Regions from separate parts of the Streptomyces sp. NPDC090127 genome, predicted to be linked through region 2. Evidence: riboswitches for the same ligand, from Rfam matches in the RefSeq annotation. Region 2 holds a riboswitch; the other holds the start of a gene.
The links. Region 2 has a riboswitch for S-adenosylmethionine ahead of ACIPPS_RS17465 (aminotransferase class V-fold PLP-dependent enzyme). Riboswitches for the same ligand answer to the same signal wherever they lie in the genome.

Region 1: it holds a riboswitch for S-adenosylmethionine, as region 2 does, so the genes downstream of both, thrC (threonine synthase) here and ACIPPS_RS17465 (aminotransferase class V-fold PLP-dependent enzyme) in region 2, are expected to answer to the same signal.

The regions. Positions count from the first base shown of each region.
Region 1 is NZ_JBIVDE010000008.1:260,586-263,984, forward strand. It holds gene ACIPPS_RS27880 (MoaD/ThiS family protein) at 54-332, opposite strand; gene thrC (threonine synthase) at 361-1,656, opposite strand; SAM riboswitch class I at 1,674-1,825, opposite strand; gene ACIPPS_RS27890 (glucosyl-3-phosphoglycerate synthase) at 1,947-2,888, shown strand; gene ACIPPS_RS27895 (hypothetical protein) at 2,927-3,399, shown strand, end outside.
Region 2 is NZ_JBIVDE010000004.1:413,033-416,431, reverse strand. It holds gene ACIPPS_RS17475 (cytochrome bc complex cytochrome b subunit) at 1-508, shown strand, start outside; gene trpD (anthranilate phosphoribosyltransferase) at 628-1,692, shown strand; SAM riboswitch class IV at 1,769-1,885, shown strand; gene ACIPPS_RS17465 (aminotransferase class V-fold PLP-dependent enzyme) at 2,082-3,399, shown strand, end outside.

The DNA of each region.
Region 1 (3,399 bases), on a different contig from region 2:
CCGCTCTCCGCTGAGAGCGGTCGAGCGCTCTCCGCGGAGCGCTCGGCAGGTGCTCAGCAGCCGCCGGCGACCGCGGGGATGATCGAGACGCCCGCGCCGTCCGGCGTCGCCGTCTCCAGGCCCTGCTCGAACCGGACGTCGTCGTCGTTGACGTAGACGTTCACGAAGCGGCGCAGCTTGCCCTGGTCGTCCAGGACGCGGGCGGCGATGCCGGCGTGGTTCTTCTCCAGGTCGGCGATGACCTCGGAGAGGGTCGCGCCCTCCGCCGGAACCTCGGCCTGGCCGCGCGTGTAGGTGCGGAGGATGGTGGGGATGCGGACCTTGACGCTCATGTGGTGCTGCCTTCCGTGACGAGGTGGGTCAGTGGGCCAGGCCGGCGTCGCGGAACGCGTCCAGGCTCGGGCGGATGGTGGCGGTCGCCTGCGAGGTGTCGGCCACCGCGTCCAGGGTCTTGAGGCCGTCGCCCGTGTTGAGCACGACCGTGGTGAGGGACGGGTCGATGAGGCCGGCCTCGACCAGCTTCTTCGTCACGCCGACCGTCACGCCGCCCGCCGTCTCGGCGAAGATGCCCTCGGTCCGGGCCAGGACCTTGATCGCCTCGACGACCTGCTCGTCGTTCACGTCCTCCACCGCGCCGCCCGTGCGGCGCGCGATGTCCAGGACGTACGGGCCGTCGGCCGGGTTGCCGATGGCGAGCGACTTGGCGATGGTGTTCGGCTTCTGGGGCCGTACGACGTCGTGACCGGCCTTGAAGGCCGCCGACACCGGCGAGCAGCCCTCGGCCTGGGCGCCGAAGATCTTGTACGGCTTGTCCTCGACGAGGCCCAGCTTGATGAGCTCCTGAAGGCCCTTGTCGATCTTGGTGAGCTGCGATCCGGAGGCGATCGGGATCACCAGCTGGTCGGGCAGGACCCAGCCGAGCTGCTCGCAGATCTCGTACGCGAGCGTCTTGGAACCCTCGCCGTAGTACGGCCGCAGGTTGACGTTGACGAAGCCCCAGCCCTCGCCCAGCGGGTCGCCGATGAGCTCGGAGCAGAAGCGGTTGACGTCGTCGTAGTTGCCCTCGATGCCGACGAGCTCGCCGCCGTAGACGGCGGCCATGACGACCTTGCCCTGCTCCAGGTCGTGCGGGATGAACACGCAGGAGCGGAAGCCGGCCCGGGCGGCCGCGGCGCCGACGGCGCCGGCCAGGTTGCCGGTGGAGGAGCAGGAGAGCGTGGTGAAGCCGAAGGCGCGGGCGGCTTCCAGGGCCTGGGCGACGACGCGGTCCTTGAAGGAGTGCGTCGGGTTGCCGGAGTCGTCCTTGACGAAGAGCTTGCCGGGCTCGACGCCCAGCTCGCGGGCGAGGTTGTCGGCCTGGACGAGCTTGGTCCAGCCCGGGTTCAGGTTCGGCTTCTCGGCGACGTCGGCGGGGACGGGCAGCAGCGGGGCGTAGCGCCAGATGTTGGCGGGGCCGGCCTCGATCTGCTTGCGCAGCGCCTCGGGGTCACCGGTGGGCAGGTCGTACGCGACTTCGAGGGGGCCGAAACACAGCTCACAGGCGAAGATCGGACCGAGTGCGAAGACTTCACCGCATTCCCGGCAGGAAAGGCCGGAAGCGGGACCGAGGTCGACGGTCTGGGTGGCTTCGGTGGTGGAAACAGTCTGTACAGCCATGGAGGCGAGGCCCTTTCTCCTCATCTTTCCCATGACGAACGTCGCCATGAGACGGATTTGGCACCTTCCCTAGCCGGGAGCCTCGCTGACGCGCGTGGCGCGGACGAGACCGACTGGAGGGTTGCCGGGGCTTCAACGGGCCGTTTCCCTCTGCCCCTCTGGATGAGCGGTATTCGATTGTGGAACGCGGACGGCACCCCGACATGCATCGGGCGTTCGCGTTGTTCAAGACTGTAACCGAAGGCATGGACGGTTGAGATGGTCGTCCGAACCGCGAGATGGAGATCACGTTGCTGGAAGAAGTGGAGCGCTGGCTCGGACGGCGGTCGTGGTCCGTGGCAGACCGTCCGCTCGACCGGATCCTGGCGGCGAAGCACGGGACGTCGGTCAGCGTCGTGCTGCCCGCGCTGAACGAGGAGGCGACGGTCGGCGAGATCGTCCGCGTGATCCGGCGCGAGCTGATGACCGAGGCCGTCCCGCTGGTCGACGACCTGGTGGTGATCGACTCCGGTTCCACCGATCGTACGGCGGAGGTGGCGGCGGCGGCCGGGGCGCGGGTGGTGGCGCGGGACGCGATCCTGCCCCGGATACCGGCCGTGCCCGGCAAGGGCGAGGTGCTGTGGCGGTCACTGATGGTGACCGAGGGGGACGTCGTGTGCTTCGTCGACGCGGACCTGCGGGACTTCTCCGCGGACTTCGTCTCGGGGATCGTCGGCCCGCTGCTCACGGACCCGGGCGTGGACCTGGTCAAGGCGATGTACGACCGCCCGTTGGGCGACACCCCTGGCCAGGGCGGTCGGGTGACGGAGCTGGTGGCGCGGCCGCTGCTGAATCTGCACTGGCCGCAGCTGGCCGGCTTCGTGCAGCCGCTGGGCGGCGAGTACGCGGCGCGGCGCTCGCTGCTCGAACGGCTGCCGTTCCCGGTCGGTTACGGAGTGGAGCTGGGCCTCCTCGTGGACGCGCTGCACACGGTCGGCCTGGACGCCCTCGCGCAGGTGGACGTCGGAGTGCGCAAGCACCGGCACCAGGACGGGCAGGCGCTCGGCCGGATGGCGGCGGCGATCTACCGGACGGCGCAGCTGCGGCTCTCGCGGGGGCATCTGGTGCGGCCCCGGCTCACCCAGTTCGAGCGGAGCGAGGCGGGCTTCACGCCGCGGACGTTCGCGGTAGACACGGAGGAGCGGCCGCCGATGGTCGAGATCGCGGAGTACACGCACCGCCGCGTGGCGTAACGACGAATGATTGTACTTTTTGCATAGATTCCCTTTTTATGCCGTTCACCAATCGAATGATCATGTCGCTGGCGGCGCTCGGCCTTGCCGTCGGCTCGCTCGGCTCCCTCGGCTCGCTCTCCGCCGCCGCTGCCGGGCCGGCCGCGGCGGACGTGGTGGAGCCCTTCGGCGCGCGCTACGACGCGTCGCTGTACGGCGACTTCACGACCGTCGGCAACACGGTCATGGGCTGCCCGACCGCCCCCGCCGACCTGGCCGTGCGCTGCGCCACCGCGACCGCAGGCCAGGGCAGGGACGACAACAACACCTTCGTCATGCGACGCCTCGACACCGCCTCCATGGGCGGCGGTCGCGGCTCCAGCACCGGCCACGTCGTGATCCCGGTCGGCGCCAGGGTCGCGTACGCCCGGCTCTACTGGGGCGGCAGCGACGGCACGTACAAGGGGCCGGGCGGGGCGCAGCTGAAGCGCTGCGACGTCTCCGGTGCCGACGCCGCGCCCTCCCCGGGCGA
Region 2 (3,399 bases):
CAACGCTCCGACGCGCACCGCCTTCGGTGTCGCCTGGATCACCGCGTACATGATCATGCTCATCGGTGGTGGAAACGACCTCTGGGCCACCCACTTCCACCTGTCGATCAACTCGATCACCTGGTTCGTCCGGATCTTCTTCTTCGTCGGACCGGTCATCGCGTTCGTCGTCACCAAGCGGATCTGCCTCGGCCTCCAGCGCCGGGACAAGGACAAGGTGCTGCACGGGCGCGAGTCCGGCATCATCAAGCGCCTGCCGCACGGTGAGTTCGTCGAGATCCACCAGCCGCTCAGCCAGGGTGAGCTGTACAAGCTCACGGCGCACGAGCAGAACAAGCCGGCCGAGCTCGGCCCGCTGGTCGACGAGAACGGTGTGGAGCGCAAGGTCGGCGCTCTGGAGAAGCTCCGCGTCAGGCTCAACAAGAGCTACTACGGCGAGGACAACCAGATCGCCAAGCCGACCGCCGAGGAGTACAAGGAGATCACCAGCGGCCACGGCCACCACTGATCACCTGACCCAGGTCGCCACGGCGAGGGCCCCGTCCATTCGATGGACGGGGCCCTTTGCCGTCCCCGGGGCTCGATAGGGTGGGTCCCGTATCCGTCACGTGATGACCAGGAGCTGCCATGAGCGCTGCGACCCCCGCTGGAGGACCTCTGTCGGCGGGCCGCTCCTGGCCCGTCGTCCTGGACGGCCTGCTGACCGGCCGCGACCAGAGCGCGGAGGACACCGCCTGGGCGATGGACCGGATCCTGCGGGGCGAGGCCACCGACGCCCAGATCGCCGGGTTCGTCGTGGCGCTGCGCGCCAAGGGCGAGACGGTCGAGGAGATCACCGGTCTCGTCCGCACCATGTACGAGCACGCCAACACGATCGAGGTGCCCGGCGCCACCGTCGACATCGTGGGGACCGGCGGAGACGGCGCCAAGACCGTCAACATCTCCACCATGTCGGCGATCGTGGTCGCCGGCACGGGCGCCAAGGTCGTCAAGCACGGCAACCGGGCCGCGTCCTCCGCCTCCGGCGCCTCGGACGTCCTGGAGAAGCTGGGCGTCAACCTGGAGCTGACCCCGCAGCGGGTCACCGAGGTCGCCCACGAGGCCGGGATCACCTTCTGCTTCGCCGTGAAGTTCCACCCGGCGCTGCGCCATGTGGCGATGGCCCGCAAGGAACTGGGCATCCGCACGGTCTTCAACTTCCTCGGACCGCTCACCAACCCGGCCCGGGTCAGGGCCCAGGCGACCGGTGTCGCGGACGCCCGGATGGCCCCGATCGTCGCGGGCGTGCTCGCCGAGCGCGGCTCCTCCGCGCTCGTCTTCCGCGGCGACGACGGCCTGGACGAGCTGACGACCACGGCCACCTCGCGCGTCTGGGTGGTGCGGGGCGGGCAGGTCCGTGAGGAGACCTTCGACCCGAGGGACGTCGGCATCGACATCGTCCCGGTGGAGGCGCTGCGCGGCGCCGACGCCTCGTACAACGCGGACGTGGCGCGCCGGCTGCTCGCGGGCGAGACCGGTCCCGTACGGGACGCGGTCCTGCTGAACTCCGCCGCGGCGCTCGTGGCGCTGCACCCGGGGGAGACCACCCTGGTGGAGCAGTTGCGCGAGGGCATCGCGAAGGCGGCGGAGTCCATCGACTCCGGGTCCGCGCGGCGGGCCCTGGAGCGCTGGGTCGCCGCCAGCAACGCGTAACCGTGACGTGCGACCCCGTTCCGGCATGCGGAACGGGGTTGCGCGCCGACGATCAGCTGGCATACGTTCTGAACCAGGTCATGAGTGACAGCTACGAAGCCCCGGCTTGCTGTCCGGCAACCCTCCGTCCGTGGCGGGGTGCCCCGGGTGAAGACCAGGCCGTGGACAGCAAGGTCCGCGGCAAGCGCGGACCCCTGCACGCGTCACATGTGTGCGGCCCTGGGGTCCTGGTCCTCAAGGGAGCAGTCTCGTGAGCAAGCGAATGCGTTAGGGCTTCGAAGCCCCTTCTTCGTACCCTTCCCCTTTTTCTCGTGTGCCTCCGCACCGACGCATCCGTGCGCCGGTGGCGTCGAGGCGCCGAATTCGCCTGCCTTGTACGGGAGTTCGTCATGTCTGTCACCGCTGTCGCCGCCGACCAGTCCCTCTGCGCTCCGCTCCCGGTTCTCGGGCGGGACGTCACCGTGCCGCTCGTGACCGGGGGCGAGGTCAGCTACGCCGCGCTCGACTACGCCGCCAGCGCGCCGGCCCTGCAGCGGGTGTGGGACGACGTCGCCGCGTACGCCCCGTACTACGGCAGCGTCCACCGGGGCGCCGGGTACCTCTCGCAGCTCTCCACCGACCTGTTCGAGAACAGCCGCGTCACCGTCGCCGAGTTCCTCGACTGTCGCGAGGGCGACCAGGTCGTCTTCACCCGCTCCACCACCGACTCGCTCAACCTGCTCGCCGCCGCACTGCCCGCCGATTGCGAGGTCTTCGTCTTCGAGACCGAGCACCACGCCTCCCTTCTGCCGTGGCAGGACGCCCGCGTCACCTACCTCAACGCCCCCCGTACGCCCGCCGAGGCCGTCGCCACCCTGGAGCGCGCCCTCGCCGACCGCGACCCTTCGGCGAGCTCTCGGCTTCGCTCGAAGGGGCACCCCAACCGCCCCGCCCTCGTCTGCGTGACCGGCGCGTCGAACGTCACCGGGGAGCTGTGGCCGGTCAAGGAGCTGGCCGCGGCGGCGCACGCCCACGGCGCCCGGATCGTCCTCGACGCCGCCCAGCTCGCGCCGCACCACCCCGTCTCCGTAAAGGAGTTGGACGTGGACTGGGTCGCGTTCTCCGGGCACAAGCTGTACGCCCCGTTCGGCTCGGGCGTCCTCGCGGGCCGCGCCGACTGGCTCCAGGACGCCGAGCCGTACCTCGCCGGTGGCGGCGCGTCCAAGAAGGTCGCCCGCCGCGCCGACGGCGGTGTGGACGTCGAGTGGCACACCACGGCCGCCCGCCACGAGGCCGGTTCGCCGAACGTGATCGGTGTCTACTCCATCGCCTCCGCCTGCAAGGCGCTCACCGAGGCCGGGTTCGACCAGTTCGTCGCCCGCGAGCAGCGGCTGATCGCGACCGTGCGGGAGGGCCTGGCGGAGGTGCCCGAGGTCAGGGTGCTCTCGCTCTTCGGCGACGACGCGCCCCGCGTCGGAGTCATCTCCTTCGTCGTCGAGGGCTGGAACAGCTCGCACTTCGCCGCCGCGCTCTCCGCCGAGTACGGCATCGGCGTCCGTGACGGCCTCTTCTGCGCCCACCCGCTGGTCCGCACCCTGCTCGGCAGCGACCCGCAGACCCAGGGCGAGTGCGGCGCGCCCGAGGCCGCGCCCGGCGAGAAGTCCCTCAACGCGATCCGGGTCAGCTTCGGCGCCGGTACACCGGACGAGCACGTGGAGCGCTTCGTGC